Rosistilla oblonga: one gene and its partner. The protein of the gene in region 1 interacts with the protein of each later gene in a pairwise test. Links are inferred from orthologs where the notes say so. Each region holds a gene or a part of one and is shown on either strand. Other genes may lie near its edges.

The links.
Region 2: the proteins of CA51_RS04045 (region 1) and def interact in binary tests that used the Escherichia coli proteins (3 or more experiments, as listed by UniProt). The link is inferred for Rosistilla oblonga from one-to-one orthologs.

What each region holds. Positions count from the first base shown.
Region 1 is NZ_CP036292.1:1,144,690-1,151,151, forward strand. The notes cover bases 176-3,058. They hold CA51_RS04045 (aspartate-semialdehyde dehydrogenase), read right to left. Parts: upstream 2,184-3,058; coding sequence 1,167-2,183; downstream 176-1,166. Other genes in these bases: CA51_RS04035 (SHD1 domain-containing protein), read left to right, coding at 176-240; truA (tRNA pseudouridine(38-40) synthase TruA), read right to left, coding at 359-1,141; CA51_RS04050 (formylglycine-generating enzyme family protein), read right to left, coding at 2,241-3,058. In the rest of the region: more of CA51_RS04035, read left to right, coding at 1-175; more of CA51_RS04050, read right to left, coding at 3,059-3,404; CA51_RS04055 (carbon-nitrogen hydrolase family protein), read right to left, coding at 3,587-4,426; CA51_RS04060 (TAXI family TRAP transporter solute-binding subunit), read left to right, coding at 4,594-5,670; CA51_RS04065 (GtrA family protein), read right to left, coding at 5,933-6,355; CA51_RS04070 (class I SAM-dependent methyltransferase), read right to left, coding at 6,352-6,462.
Region 2 is NZ_CP036292.1:3,916,082-3,922,427, reverse strand. The notes cover bases 1,176-3,942. They hold def (peptide deformylase), read right to left. Parts: upstream 2,968-3,942; coding sequence 2,383-2,967; downstream 1,176-2,382. Other genes in these bases: CA51_RS13880 (FAD:protein FMN transferase), read right to left, coding at 3,021-3,942; fmt (methionyl-tRNA formyltransferase), read right to left, coding at 1,422-2,390; CA51_RS13895 (3-keto-disaccharide hydrolase), read left to right, coding at 1,176-1,343. Also shown: CA51_RS13900 (cytochrome c oxidase assembly factor Coa1 family protein), read right to left, coding at 1-56; more of CA51_RS13895, read left to right, coding at 366-1,175; more of CA51_RS13880, read right to left, coding at 3,943-4,061; CA51_RS13875 (zinc ribbon domain-containing protein YjdM), read right to left, coding at 4,191-4,532; CA51_RS13870 (DUF1501 domain-containing protein), read right to left, coding at 4,682-6,082; CA51_RS13865 (PSD1 and planctomycete cytochrome C domain-containing protein), read right to left, coding at 6,142-6,346. UniProt on the Escherichia coli protein: Removes the formyl group from the N-terminal Met of newly synthesized proteins. Requires at least a dipeptide for an efficient rate of reaction. N-terminal L-methionine is a prerequisite for activity but the enzyme has broad specificity at other positions.

The DNA of each region.
Region 1 (6,462 bases):
TCGGTCTCCGCCGCGCCGATGGCAGCTGAGGGGACCAGTCCCGTTCGAACATGGTCCGACGCCACGGGGCGATTCAAGATCGAAGCCAATCTGTTGCGAGTCGAAAATGGTGGCGCGGTGTTGAAGCGAACCGACGGGCGAGAAGTCACCGTCCCCGTGACAAAACTAAGCGCCGCCGACCAGACCTATCTAAAAGCATGGGAAGCCGCCCTCAACGCAGACAACCCCTTCGAACCGTAACCGACCGCGCTGGAGTCGAGGCTTCAGCCGACGACCGCCAGGTGGTTGCGTTTGCGATGCCGCGGTGAATTCCGTTGGTGGGTTGCTGGGTTTGAAGGGAGTCTCGGATTCAACGCGGCTACTGTTGCGCGGCTAGCGGTTGGACGTCGTAGTCGACTCGCAGCAGGAACAGGGCGTGGGCTGGGGCGGTGGGGCCGGCTTGGTTGCGGTCGCGACCGGCGATCAGTTCCTCGATCCAGGCGGGCGGATGTTTGCCGCGGCCGACTTCGACAAGGCTGCCGACGATGTTCCGGACCATGTTGTAGAGGAACCCGTTCGCTTCGACTTCGACGATCAAGTGCCCCTGCCCTGCTCTCCCCTGCCCTGTTGTCAGCGCCAAATCGTGGATCGTGCGGACCGTCGTTTTACGCTCGCTGCCGGTCGCTTGAAAGCAGGCAAAATCATGGGTGCCGACGATCATGGCGGCTGCTTGCTGCATCGCTTCGATGTCCAGTTGGACGTGGTGGTGCCAGAAGTAGCGGAAGTCGAAGGCGTCGCGGACGCCACCGATCTGCAGTTGGTAGCGGTAGCGTTTGCCGACGGCATCGCGCAACGCGTGGAAGTCGACGGGCATCTCTTCGCAGCGATAGACGGTGATGTCGTCGGGGATCTTCGTGTTGATCGCGCGACCCAACGCGGCGTCGCTGGATCGCCAGGCGTCGGTGGTGAGACTTGCGACTTGAGCGATCGCGTGGACGCCCGAATCGGTCCGTCCGCTGCCGGTGATCGAGACGCGCTCGCCGGTCAATTCAGCGAACGCGCGTTGCAGTTCGCCTTGGATCGTCGGCAGGTCCGCTTGGACCTGCCAGCCTGCGTAGCGGAAGCCATCGTAGCCGATGGTCAAACGAAAAGTTCTCAACACGTCAGGCCTGGCTTCCGCAAAATGATCAGGCGACCGAAGCCATCTTCTTGGCCAACAGTTCGGCGATCTGAACGGCGTTGGTCGCGGCTCCCTTGCGGAGATTGTCGCTGACGCACCAGAACGCGATCCCGTTGGGGCTGCTGAGGTCCTTGCGAACACGGCCGACAAAAACGTCGTCCTTGCCAGCGCTGTCGACAGGCATCGGGTATTGTCGCCCGGCCAGATCGTCGATCAAAGTCACGCCGTCGGCATTGGCGAACAGCTCGCGGGCTTGTTCGACGGTCAGCGGTTTTTCGGTCTCGACAAGAATCGATTCGCTGTGGCCGATCGCAACCGGAACGCGAACGCAGGTCGGGCAGACGTCGATCGAATCGTCGCCGAAGATCTTGCGAGTCTCGTAGACCATCTTCATCTCTTCGGAGGTGTAACCCTCGTGTTTTTCCGATCCGATCTGAGGGATCAGGTTAAACGCGATCGGGTATTGGAACGTCTTGGCTGCGGGAGCGGAGCCATCGAGCGATCCTCGAGTCGAGTGCATCAGTTCCGCTTCGCCCGCCAGTCCGGCACCGCTGGTGGCTTGGTAGGTGCTGACGACGACGCGCTTGATGCGTGCCGCGTTGTGCAGCGGAGCCAAGGCGACGACCATCTGCGTGGTCGAGCAGTTGGGGCTGGCGATGATGCCTTGGTGGTTGTCGATCGCCGACGCGTTGACTTCGGGGATGATCAACGGCACCTTCGGGTCCATCCGCCAATATCCGCTCTCGTCGACCACGATCGCACCGCGTTCGACAGCCCACGGCGCGAACTCAGCCGATACTTCGTCGGGTGTGCTGGCGATCACGACGTCGACGCCGTCGAACGCGCTCGGTTCCATCAATTCAACGGTGATCTGTTGATCGCCAAACGTGACGACTTGGCCGGCCGATCGCGCCGATGCCAACAATCGCAAGCGTCCGTGTGGCAGCTTGCGTTGCAAAATTTGGTCTAGCACGATCCGACCCACGGCGCCGGTCGCGCCGACGACGGCCAAGGTATCAATCACTTTTGCGTCTCACTTTTCCAGATGTTTGTTGTCTATGTCTATCGGTTCTCGGACGATCTATTCGCGAACCGCTTTAGCAGCTTCGGCCAAATCGGGGTCGGCCAGTCCCAGCACGCCGCGGCCTTCTTCGATACGAGACATCACGTCGAATTCGATGTCTTCGGAATCGATCTCCCAGAACTTGTTCATCGCTTCGTCGGACAGCGGTTTCCACGATCGGAACAATCGCATGCCGACGCCGCGCGATGGATCGCTGGTGAACCACCATGGGCTCAGCGGAATGTTCGGGTCATCCATTTTCCAATCTTCGTCGACGCTGTATAGACGGGAAGCACAGCGGACGTCTTCGGGCTCCATCTCCCAGCTGCCGCCGCGGACGACGCGTGGGTCAGCGGTTTCGATCGACTTGATCGCTTCGGACGCCTTCACGGTTTTGCCTTCAAAAACCTTGTAGCCGTCTTCCAGGTAGGCGTCGATTGTCCATTCAGCCACGTTGCCCAGCATGTCGTTGAGGCCAAAAGCGTTTGGCTTTTTCAGTCCAACCTTCGACGGGCCATCGGGAGAATTGTCGGCGTACCAAGCGTATTGGTCGATCTCGTCGGCCGATTCGCCCCAGCTGTAAGCGGTGGTGCTGCCGGCGCGAGCCGCCCATTCCCATTCCGCTTCGGTCGGAATGCGGTACTGGGTGTCGGTCATCTTCGACAGCCACTTGGTGAATTGCTTGGCTGCGAATTGGGTCATCGTGACAGCCGGCAGGTCGTCGTCGTCGCCAAATTCAAAGGTGTAGCTGGGCTCGTACAGTTCGGTCGGCGTGGTGACCGCGTCGACTTTGTTTTCCGGAGTGACCTTCCGCATGTCGCGGAAAACAAACTCCTTGAAAGTTTTGTACATTCCCATGAACTCTTTGTATTCGATCCAGCGGACCTCGGTCTTGCAGACCCACATCGGATCGACATTGACCATGATCTGCGGGCTTTCGTCCTCTTTGTGCCCCTTTTCGCTGGCTGGGCTGCCCATTTTGTAGCTTCCTGCGGGGACCGGGATCATTTCAAAGCTGATCTCGGTGCCGGGGATCGTCTCGGTGTAAGGGACCATAAAGCCCCCTTCGACTGCGACAAACGGCCCTTTCTCGGGCTGGGTTGTCGAGAAGCCTTTGATTTTTGCACTGTCATCGGCTGCGATGGCGACGCAGCTTGTCAACGCAAACAAGCACAGGGACAAAGATCGAGCGTACAGGTTCATATGTAAGTCGTTTCTGCGGGACGAAGATTCGTGAAGCACGGAGTTGCTTTGCATTGTAGTCAAAGGGGGGCAATTTGGCGATTGTTACCGGCTCAATTCCGGCTCCTCTCCACTCGCCGCGGCCACAAAAAATGCGTGTTCTGCACAGAGTGACCGCTCGGCTACTTCTTTTCGCCGATGATGGTGTACCGTTCGGGTTGCCGGTCGGCAAATCGGTCGATCACATGCTTTCCGGGAGTCCGGACGATCTGTTTGTTTCGAGCGATCGAAAGGTCGATGTCGGCGGTCAGGATCAATTCTTGATCGCTATCGGTTTCGGCGATCATCACGCCGTCGGGACCCGCGATCGAACTCATCCCGCAGAACTCGAACGTCCGCTCGGTCCCCACGCGATTGGCGGCGATGAAGTAGAGATGGTTTTCCATGCTGCGAGCCGGCGGCACGATCTCGGCAGTCCGCCGCGCCGCGACGGGCCAATTGGTCGACAGCGCGATCACGTCGGCACCGTGCAGGCCGAGGACGCGAGCCGTTTCGGGGAAGGAACTGTCGTAACAGATCGCCATCCCGACACGGATCTCTCCCGCCGCTTGAATGCTGAATTCGCGATCGCCAGAATCGAGGAATCGGTCGACGCCCACGCCCGGCAGATGGATCTTGCGGTAGCTGCCGACGACACCGCTGCGGTTGATCATCGCTTGCGAATTGAACAGCTTGTCGCCTTCGATTTCCAGGAAACCGATGATCACGTGCAGGTCGGAATCCCCGCAGGCGGCGGCAAACGAATCGAACAGCGGGTCGTCGATCGACAGTCCCAGCGGCAACGCTTCTTCGCGACTTTCGAAGCAGTATCCGGTCAGTGCGCACTCGGGGAAGACGGCTAGATCGACTCCATCGGCTTTGACCGTCGCGATCTTGGCGAGGATCTGTTGGACGTTGTGGTCGATGTCGGCAAACGCGACATCCATCTGAACCGCTGCGACGCGTTTTGTTTGTTGGCTCATGGCAAGTTGGACCTGTTTGAAAGTTTGGTGACCCGACCGATTCGGGCCGGCGGGCCCCGCTTCTAGCCTCGCCCAAGGGGGCGTGTTAATATACATGAGATTCAAATGAATTCCCGCCCCAACTGGGATTTCTCCATCCCTCGAACACTCTTGAAGGTCGATTCCCGATGGCTCTAATGCTCCAAATTTCGCAACATCGTGCGCTTGTCGCTTCGCTGGTTTTGTCCGCTCTGATGCTGGGTTGCAAGAAGAGCGACAGCACTGGCGATGGCGGTGCCACTGGCGGACGTCAGTTCTTGAGCATGGGAACCGCTCCGGTCGGCGGTGCCTTTCCCGTCGTCGGCGGCGCGATCGCTGAGGTCTTGAACGAACACAAGGGGACCGTCGATTGGAAGGTCCAAGCCAAGGGGACCAAGGGCTCGCAAGAGAACATCCGCCGATTGCAGCAAGCGGAATTGGAGCTAGCGCTCTCCAACGCCGCGATCTCCTACTTCGCCGCGCGTGGCGAAGCGGGTTGGGACAAGGTTTACGACATTCGTGCGATCGCGACGCTGGCACCTAACGTGGCACTCTTCATCGCACGAGCCGATTCGGGGATTCAATCGATCGCCGATCTGAAAGGCAAACGCGTGATCACCGGACCTGCCGGTGCCGGATTCCAACAGTTCGTCGAACCGATCCTAGCCGAGCATGGTGTCGCTTGGGATGAGATCACTTCGCTGAACGCCACGCAAAGTGGAGCTGTCGATCAATTGGGCGACGGCGCCGCCGATGCTGCATTTTTGGGCGGAGCGGTTCCAACGGGATCGATCACTCAAGCTGCCAGCACGTTCGACGTGACCTACATTCCGTTCGACGAATCGGCTCGCCAAAAGCTGATCGAGAAGTACGCCTTCTTCCACCCTGCGACGATTCCCGGCGGAACCTATAAAGGACTCGACAACGATTTCTTGGGACTGAACGTCGGTTCGATGCACTTGATCACCGCGGCATCGCAGAGCGACGAACTGATTTATGAAGTCACCAAGTCGATCTGGGAAAACCGAGCGGAGATCGCCGGCAAGCATCCTGCGGGCAAAGCGATCAACGAAAAGAATGTCGCTCGCAATACCGGGATCGAATATCACCCCGGTGCCATCAAGTTCTACGAAGAGGTAGGCGTCTTGGAGGCTGCGGAAAAGCCAGCTGCTGAAGAAGCTCCCGCAGCAGACGCGCCAGCCGAAGCACCCGCAGCGGCTGAGTAGTCGGCGACGTTAAAGGTTCTCGTAGTGGATCTTGTTAAAAGATCCTTCGAGGATATCCAATTATCCCGGCAGGGATCGAAGCAATTAACCGTAGGTAAGCGTAACGCCACCTACGGTTTTTGCGTTAGGGGCGTCGTTGACCGCCGAAGGTGGTCGCAGTTGAGCGGTGGTGATCGCGTTCGCTCCACAACCGGCTGATCGTTGCAACGCGTTCGGCGTGATTGCGGCTGATGTGCGCTTGAAGGATCTTTAACAAGATCCACTACGGTTGGGTGGCTGTGTTCGGGCGGCCGAAGACGAACCGATTGTAGAACAGGAACTTTGCCGCAAAGCCTGCGATCAAGACCGTTGCAGTTGCGATCAGGTAGTGGATCCCCAGCAGGCTGTGCAATCCCAAGAACGCTGCGTATTCCAGGCCACGAAAGCAGATCGTGGCGGTCAGGAACGAAGCGAGTTGCGTGGCGATCGGTTGTTCGTTGGCTTGGAAAACGAACCAGCGACAGCAGGCGAAGTTGACGAAAAAGATGATCACTAGCGAGGCGGCAAACGCCAGTTCGGCGGGCCACGCGGCGTGCTGAGTCAGGGCGTGGGTGATCCCAAGGTTGCCGAGAAAGCTGACGCCGCTGAGGATCAAGAACCGGATCGCGCGGCTTGCTCGGGGTGCACTGACGCTTGCCCGGATCATTCCGAAGGAGTCCGCGAATTCTGAGGCGTCGATTGTGGATCGGTCGGCATTTGTCCGGCGACGATCACGTTCCAGGTCAGCGGTGTCAGCAGCCGTCCGGCGATCGC
Region 2 (6,346 bases), 2.8 Mb from region 1 along the record:
GTCCTGGACTTTGGCGGCTCGGGGGTAAAGGCGTCTTCCGGTGTGTAGCTTGACATTATAGTGCGTTCCTTCGATTGGTTTCATTTGGGGCAGCGACGCCCGGCGTGCCTCATGGTCGGCTCTGCATCGCAGAGCCTGCGAGCATCGTTCATGCCCCGGGCTGCGATGATTATGTGACATCGGCCGAAGTCGATCAATGCGACCGACCCGACCTACGGTACCCAATCGCTTTGGGAATCGCTGATCGTTTGACGGGGAAGGGGCGTCTGTAGCGTCGTTTGTCGAAACGTTTCAATTGACACACGGCGATGGTATGCTGTGCCACGTAGTACCACCCCCCTCTAATGTTTTTTTGCGAGAGCCCCATGAATCGAATTTTTGCTTTGACGATCAGTATCGCGATGCTGAACGTCGCTGTCTTCGCTGACGATAACGATTTGAAAGACACCTACCTCGATCCCGCAACCGCTCCGATCGACTACAAAATTCAGGGAGAATACGAGGGGACCGCCGGTCCCGAGGCGGTCAAATTTGGTGTCCAAGTGATTGCGTTGGGCGACGGCAAGTTCCGTATGGTCAGCTATACCGGCGGATTGCCCAACGCGGATCGGTCGCACAAAGATGTGAAAGTCGAGATCGACGGCGAACTGGAGGGGGATGCTGCTGTCTTCGCCAATGAGCTGTTTAAGATTGAAATCGCCAACGGTGAACTCGCCGTCTCGACGGTCGCCGACGGAATTTTGCGCGGCACGCTCTACAAAGTGCAACGCGAGAGCGATACGTTGGGAGCGAAGCCGCCAGCCGGCGCGGTCGTGTTGTTCGACGGATCCTCAGCGGACGCCTTCGAAGGAGGCAAGTTGCAAGGCGATCTGTTGGCAGCGAATTGCTTCAGTCGCGAGAAGTTTGGCGACCATACGTTGCATCTCGAATTTCGCACGCCGTTCAAACCCAAGGCGCGCGGGCAGGCTCGCGGTAACAGCGGCGTCTATATGCAAAGCCGTTATGAGTTGCAGGTTCTCGATTCGTTTGGCTTGGCTGGCAAAAACAACGAGTGCGGCGGGATCTACAGCATCGCTGAACCGAACGTCAACATGTGCTTTCCACCACTGCAATGGCAGACCTACGATATCGATTTCACCGCCGCACGATACGACGACCAAGGGAACAAGACGAAGAATGCTCGAGCGACGATTCGGCACAATGGTGTCGTAATTCACGATGATCTCGAGCTTCCCCACGGAACGCCCGGCCGTCACCCCGAAGGTCCCGAGGCCGATGCGCTGTATCTACAAGGGCACGGCAATCCCGTTGTCTATCGCAACATCTGGGTTGTGAAAAAGTAGAGCTTCGTTGTGACAGCGTTCATGCAAGTGAAGCCGATCCGGCAGTTGTCGGATCGGCAACTCGTGGCGGTTGGCTGTTTAAAGTATCGCGTCGGCCGGCAGTGGATTGCCCCGCATGAATTCAGCGGCGGCCATCTCGCGTTTTCCGGCTGGGACCAGACGCAGGATCTCCACGCAACCGTCTCCGGCGGCGACTAACAAACGACCGTCGACGACGATCACTTGCCCGGGCTGCGCGTCGGCTGGACGAGGATGATCCGACGCTACGAGTTGCCGGATTACCAATCGCAGCGGTTGTTTGGCTCCGGTTTCGACCAAGGTGAACGCGTCGGGCCAAGGTTGCATCGCGCGAACGTGACAATCGATCTCCCGCAAGCTTTTCGACCAATCGATTCTTCCATCGGCCTTAGCTAGACGCGGCGCCTTGGAAACGAGCGACTTGTCCTGTGGCACGCCGATCGTCGATTCTCGATCCCAGTTGCGTAGCGTTTGGATCGCGTCGAGCGTCGGCTGCACTCCAAGTTGGCTGAGTCGATGTTCCAGTTCTCCCGCGGTCTCGGTCGCCTGGATCGGCGTGGTAGCCGATGCGATCACCGGACCGCCGTCCAAACGCGGCGTCATGTGGATCACGGAAACACCGCTCTCCGGGTCGCCATTCCATACCGCCCACTGAACCGGGGCTGCGCCGCGGTAGGATGGCAATAGCGAACCGTGGAGGTTGATGCCTCCCATGACTGCGGCTTCCAACGCTTGGGAGCTTAAGATCTGGCCGTAATCGCATACGACAAACAGGTCGGCCTGCAGCGCTTGCAATTTGGCAACCGCATCGACGTCGTTGATCGATGGCGGATCGTAGATCGGTAATTCGTTGTCGGTCGCCCACTGGCGGACCGGGCTGGGCGGCGCCGGTTTGCGACTTTTGCTGATCACCTCGGGGCGTGTCACGACCAAGGCGATCGAATCAGCCGAACGGCGGATCGCGTCGAAAGCGGGAACTGCAAAGGGGCCGGTTCCCATCAAGACCATCGTTAACGGACGATCAGGCATACCGCTGCTCCCATTCGTTGCGGCGTTCGATAATCACATCGTCCGGCTCGATCGAACCCGTCTGCTGACAGCTCTCGCGGTCGATTTCAAATTCAGCCAACGCGCCTTCGAGGTCGCGGCGTGCTTCGTCGGTCATCCGGTCGATGAACATCACGCCATCGAGATGATCGTTTTCGTGCTGCAGAACGCGGCCAAGAAAGTCGTCGATCGTGCGTTCGATCGGATTGCCTTTCAGATCAAAGGCGCTCAAGCGAATCTCTTTGGGGCGAGTTACGTTGCCGTAAATGCCGGGCAAACTCAAACATCCCTCTTCGGCTTGCCAAGATCCTTTGGGGCGTTGGATGACGGGATTGATCAGCACCAATTCTTCGCCATCGCCACGCGTCCCGCTGGGGTTGACGACAAACATCCGCAATGGGATGTCGACTTGGTTTGCCGCCAGTCCAACGCCGCGCGATTCGTACATCAGGTCGAACATTTCCGCGACGACCTCGCGGAGGGCCTTGTCCACTTTGCGGATCGGCTTGCTCTTGTAACGCAGAGTTGGATGGGGATACGGGACGATTTCAAGTGGCATGGCAACTGGCGCGGGGGAAAGTCGAAGCGGACGGAAAGCTCTCCATTATAGGATCAGTCCTGTTGCGTCACAGGCGGCTTGCTCCATTGGACGAAGCGGCCGACAGGATGAGGCCGGAATTGACCGTCGGCGCGTTCCAATAAATACGCGTCGATCGACTCCGCCGCGGCAATTCGAGGCCCTTCGACGGGGCCCAGCACATTCAGCGCGGTCGCCCAACCGTCGGCCAGCATGCAGTTGTCTGCGACGACCGAAACCGCGGCCAGGGTATGTTCGATCGGCCGGCCGGTGCGGGGATCGATCGTGTGGGAGTAGCGTTTGCCGTCGATCTCGAAGAAGTTGCGGTAGTCGCCCGACGTGGCGATCGCATCGTCTTCGATAGCTACCGGAAACAGCAGCACGGTCGTCGCTTCGTCGGGACGCTCCACGCCGGCTCGCCAAGGACGATCTTTCCCCTTATCCCCGATCGCGCGGATCTCGCCACCGATGTTCACGAACACATTTTTGCATCCAAGTCCCTGCATTAGATCGACGATCCGATCGACGCCGTGCCCTTTGGCGATCGAGGACAAATCGACCTGCAACCCTGGCTTGTCTTTACGAAGCGCCGGTGGATCGGTGCGGACATGCAGGGATTGGTATCCAGTGACCGCCGCTGCCGCATCGAGGGCAGCTTGATCGGGAACAGACTTCTCGTGTTGTTCGGGGCCGAAACTCCACAGGTTGACCAGCGGACCCACTGTTACATCAAATGCGCCGTCGGTCTTTCCAGAGATCTCAAGCGCCGCGGCGACGACGTTTGCGGTTTCCGCAGAGACATCAAACCAATCCGAGCTATCGGAACTGTTAAAGCGAGAGATCTCCGACGTGGCGATGTAGGTCGACATTTGATCGTTGACGCGTCGCAGTTCGCGGTCGATCAACAGTTGCCAGTCGGCGGGCAGTTCCGCCGGTGGGTTGGCGATTTTGACTTCGTATCGCGTTCCCATCGTCTTGCCCGCGGACTGCAAGATTTCGACAGGCTTTGCCTCTGCGACCGCTTCCGCTGCGGGACGCTCACAACCGACCGAAAGCAGTGTCGCAGCGAGCAACAACGGTAAGAGGGGAACAGAATCAGATCGCTTCAACATCAACCCATCGCTTCGTGTAAGTTTGGTTGCCAGATCCCCCAGTTCGGCGTGGGGGAGTGAATCGCAACGTGGAGCCGACCGCGTCGTGGGGACCTAAGCTTTCTTGACGAATTCCGACTTCAGTTGCATCGCGCCCACTCCGTCGATTTTGCAATCGATGTCGTGATCGCCATCGACAATCCGAATGTTCTTGACCTTGGTGCCAACCTTGACGACCAACGATGTCCCTTTGACTTTGAGATCCTTGATCACCGTTACGGTGTCTCCCGATTGCAAAGCATTGCCGTTGGCATCGCGAACACCCGGCTCCTGTTGCTGATCGTCCTCCGCCTGATTGGCGGTCCATTCGTGGGCACAAGACGGGCAGATCAGAAGGATGCCGTCTTCATAGGTGTATTCGGAGTCGCATTCGGGACAGTTCGGCAGATCGCTCATTATGGTTCTCGTCACGGAATCGTCAGTAGGTTAACGCCGCGGACAGTTTAACATTTGAGCGCCGATCGTAACACTGCCGGCTCGGACGGTAGACGACAGCCCCGAGAATGCCGCCACGGTCAACAAGCGTTTTCCGCCGGTGTGAACCGCTAAGACGATTGGATTAGCTCTTTGACGACGTGCCCTTTGACATCGGTCAACCGCATGTCGCGGCCACCAAAACGGAAGGTCGAGCGGGTGTGATCGACGCCCAGCAGATGCAACATCGTCGCATGAAGATCATGGATTTCCAACCGATTTTCGATAGCCTTGTATCCAAATTCGTCGGTAGCTCCGTAGACCGTTCCGGGTTTCACGCCTCCACCTGCCATCCAGATCGTGAAGCCCTGAGGGTTGTGGTCGCGTCCGTTTTTGCCTTGCGCAAACGGTGTGCGACCAAACTCGCCAGCCCAAACGACCAGCGTTTCATCGAGCATGCCGCGCTGTCGTAGATCCTTCAGCAATGCTGCGATCGGTTGATCCACAGCCCGCGCGTTGTTCTCGTGCCCCTGTTTTAAGTTGTTGTGTTGATCCCAGCGGTCGCCGCCCACCGCGGGGCAGGTGAGTTCGATAAAACGAACACCGCGTTCGACAAGCCGGCGGGCCAAGAGACACTGCGATGCGTAGATCTTCGTCGGAGCGTATTCCGCGTCCATTCCATACATCGACTGGATGTAGTCGGGTTCGTCGGTCAGCGACATCAGTTCGGGAACCGCCATCTGCATTTGATAGGCGAGTTCATAGTTCTGGATCGCCGACTCGAGGCTGTCATGTTTGCCGAACTGGTCGACCGCCATGCTGTCCAAGCCGCGAACCAAGGCTAGTTTTCGGATCTGCGCTTCGGCTGATTTCTCCGTTCGCTGAATGTTGGCAACAGCCGAGCCCGACGGTTTGAAGACCGATCCTTGATAGCTGGCCGGCAAAAATCCGCTGCCGAAACAGTCCAAGCCGCCCGGCGGAATCAGGCCGCCGTTGATGACGACAAATCCTGGCAGGTTTTGGCATTCGCTGCCCAGACCGTAATTGACCCAAGCGCCCATGCTCGGCCGACCCTGTAAGCCACTGCCGGTATGCAAGAAATAGTTCGCAAACGTGTGCTCGGGAAACTCCGATACCATCGAACGAACGACCGCAAGTTCATCGACACAACCTGCGACATGAGGAAACAGTGCGCTGACCGGGATCCCCGATTCGCCATGTGAATCAAACTTCCATGGGCTGCCAAGCACCTTGCCGGTGTTATTGAATTGAGTCGGTTCGACGGGGAAAAAATCAGCCGGATCCCTGCCGTTAAACTTCGTTAGGAACGGTTTAGGATCGAAGGTGTCGACCTGCGACGGTCCTCCGTCCATGTACAGAAAGATTACGTTTTTCGCTCGGGGCTGGTGGTGCAGTCCGTGCAACGGGGCACCCAAAGTCTTTGCGTCTTGGCTGCCAGCGGCGAACGCCGGATCGGCTCCCAACGCAGCTAACGCTACCGCGCCGAAGCCGCTTGCGGTGCGCGTCAACATCTCACGGCGCGAAGTCGCTTGTGGTTGCAGTCGCTGGCAGGGGAATTGGAATGGTGAGTTCATCGCAGGAATATAAACTCCTTGGTGTTGATGAAGGCATGGGCCAAGTCGGCCCAGATCGCGAGTTCCGCTGACGCGTCGCTTGTGTCTTGTGATTCGATGAACTGCACTGCCATGTCCAGTTCTTCCGCCGTTGGCGATCTCGCAAAAGCCGACTGATACATCCAGATCACTCGCTCGCGATGGACGTTCGAATCCTCGACC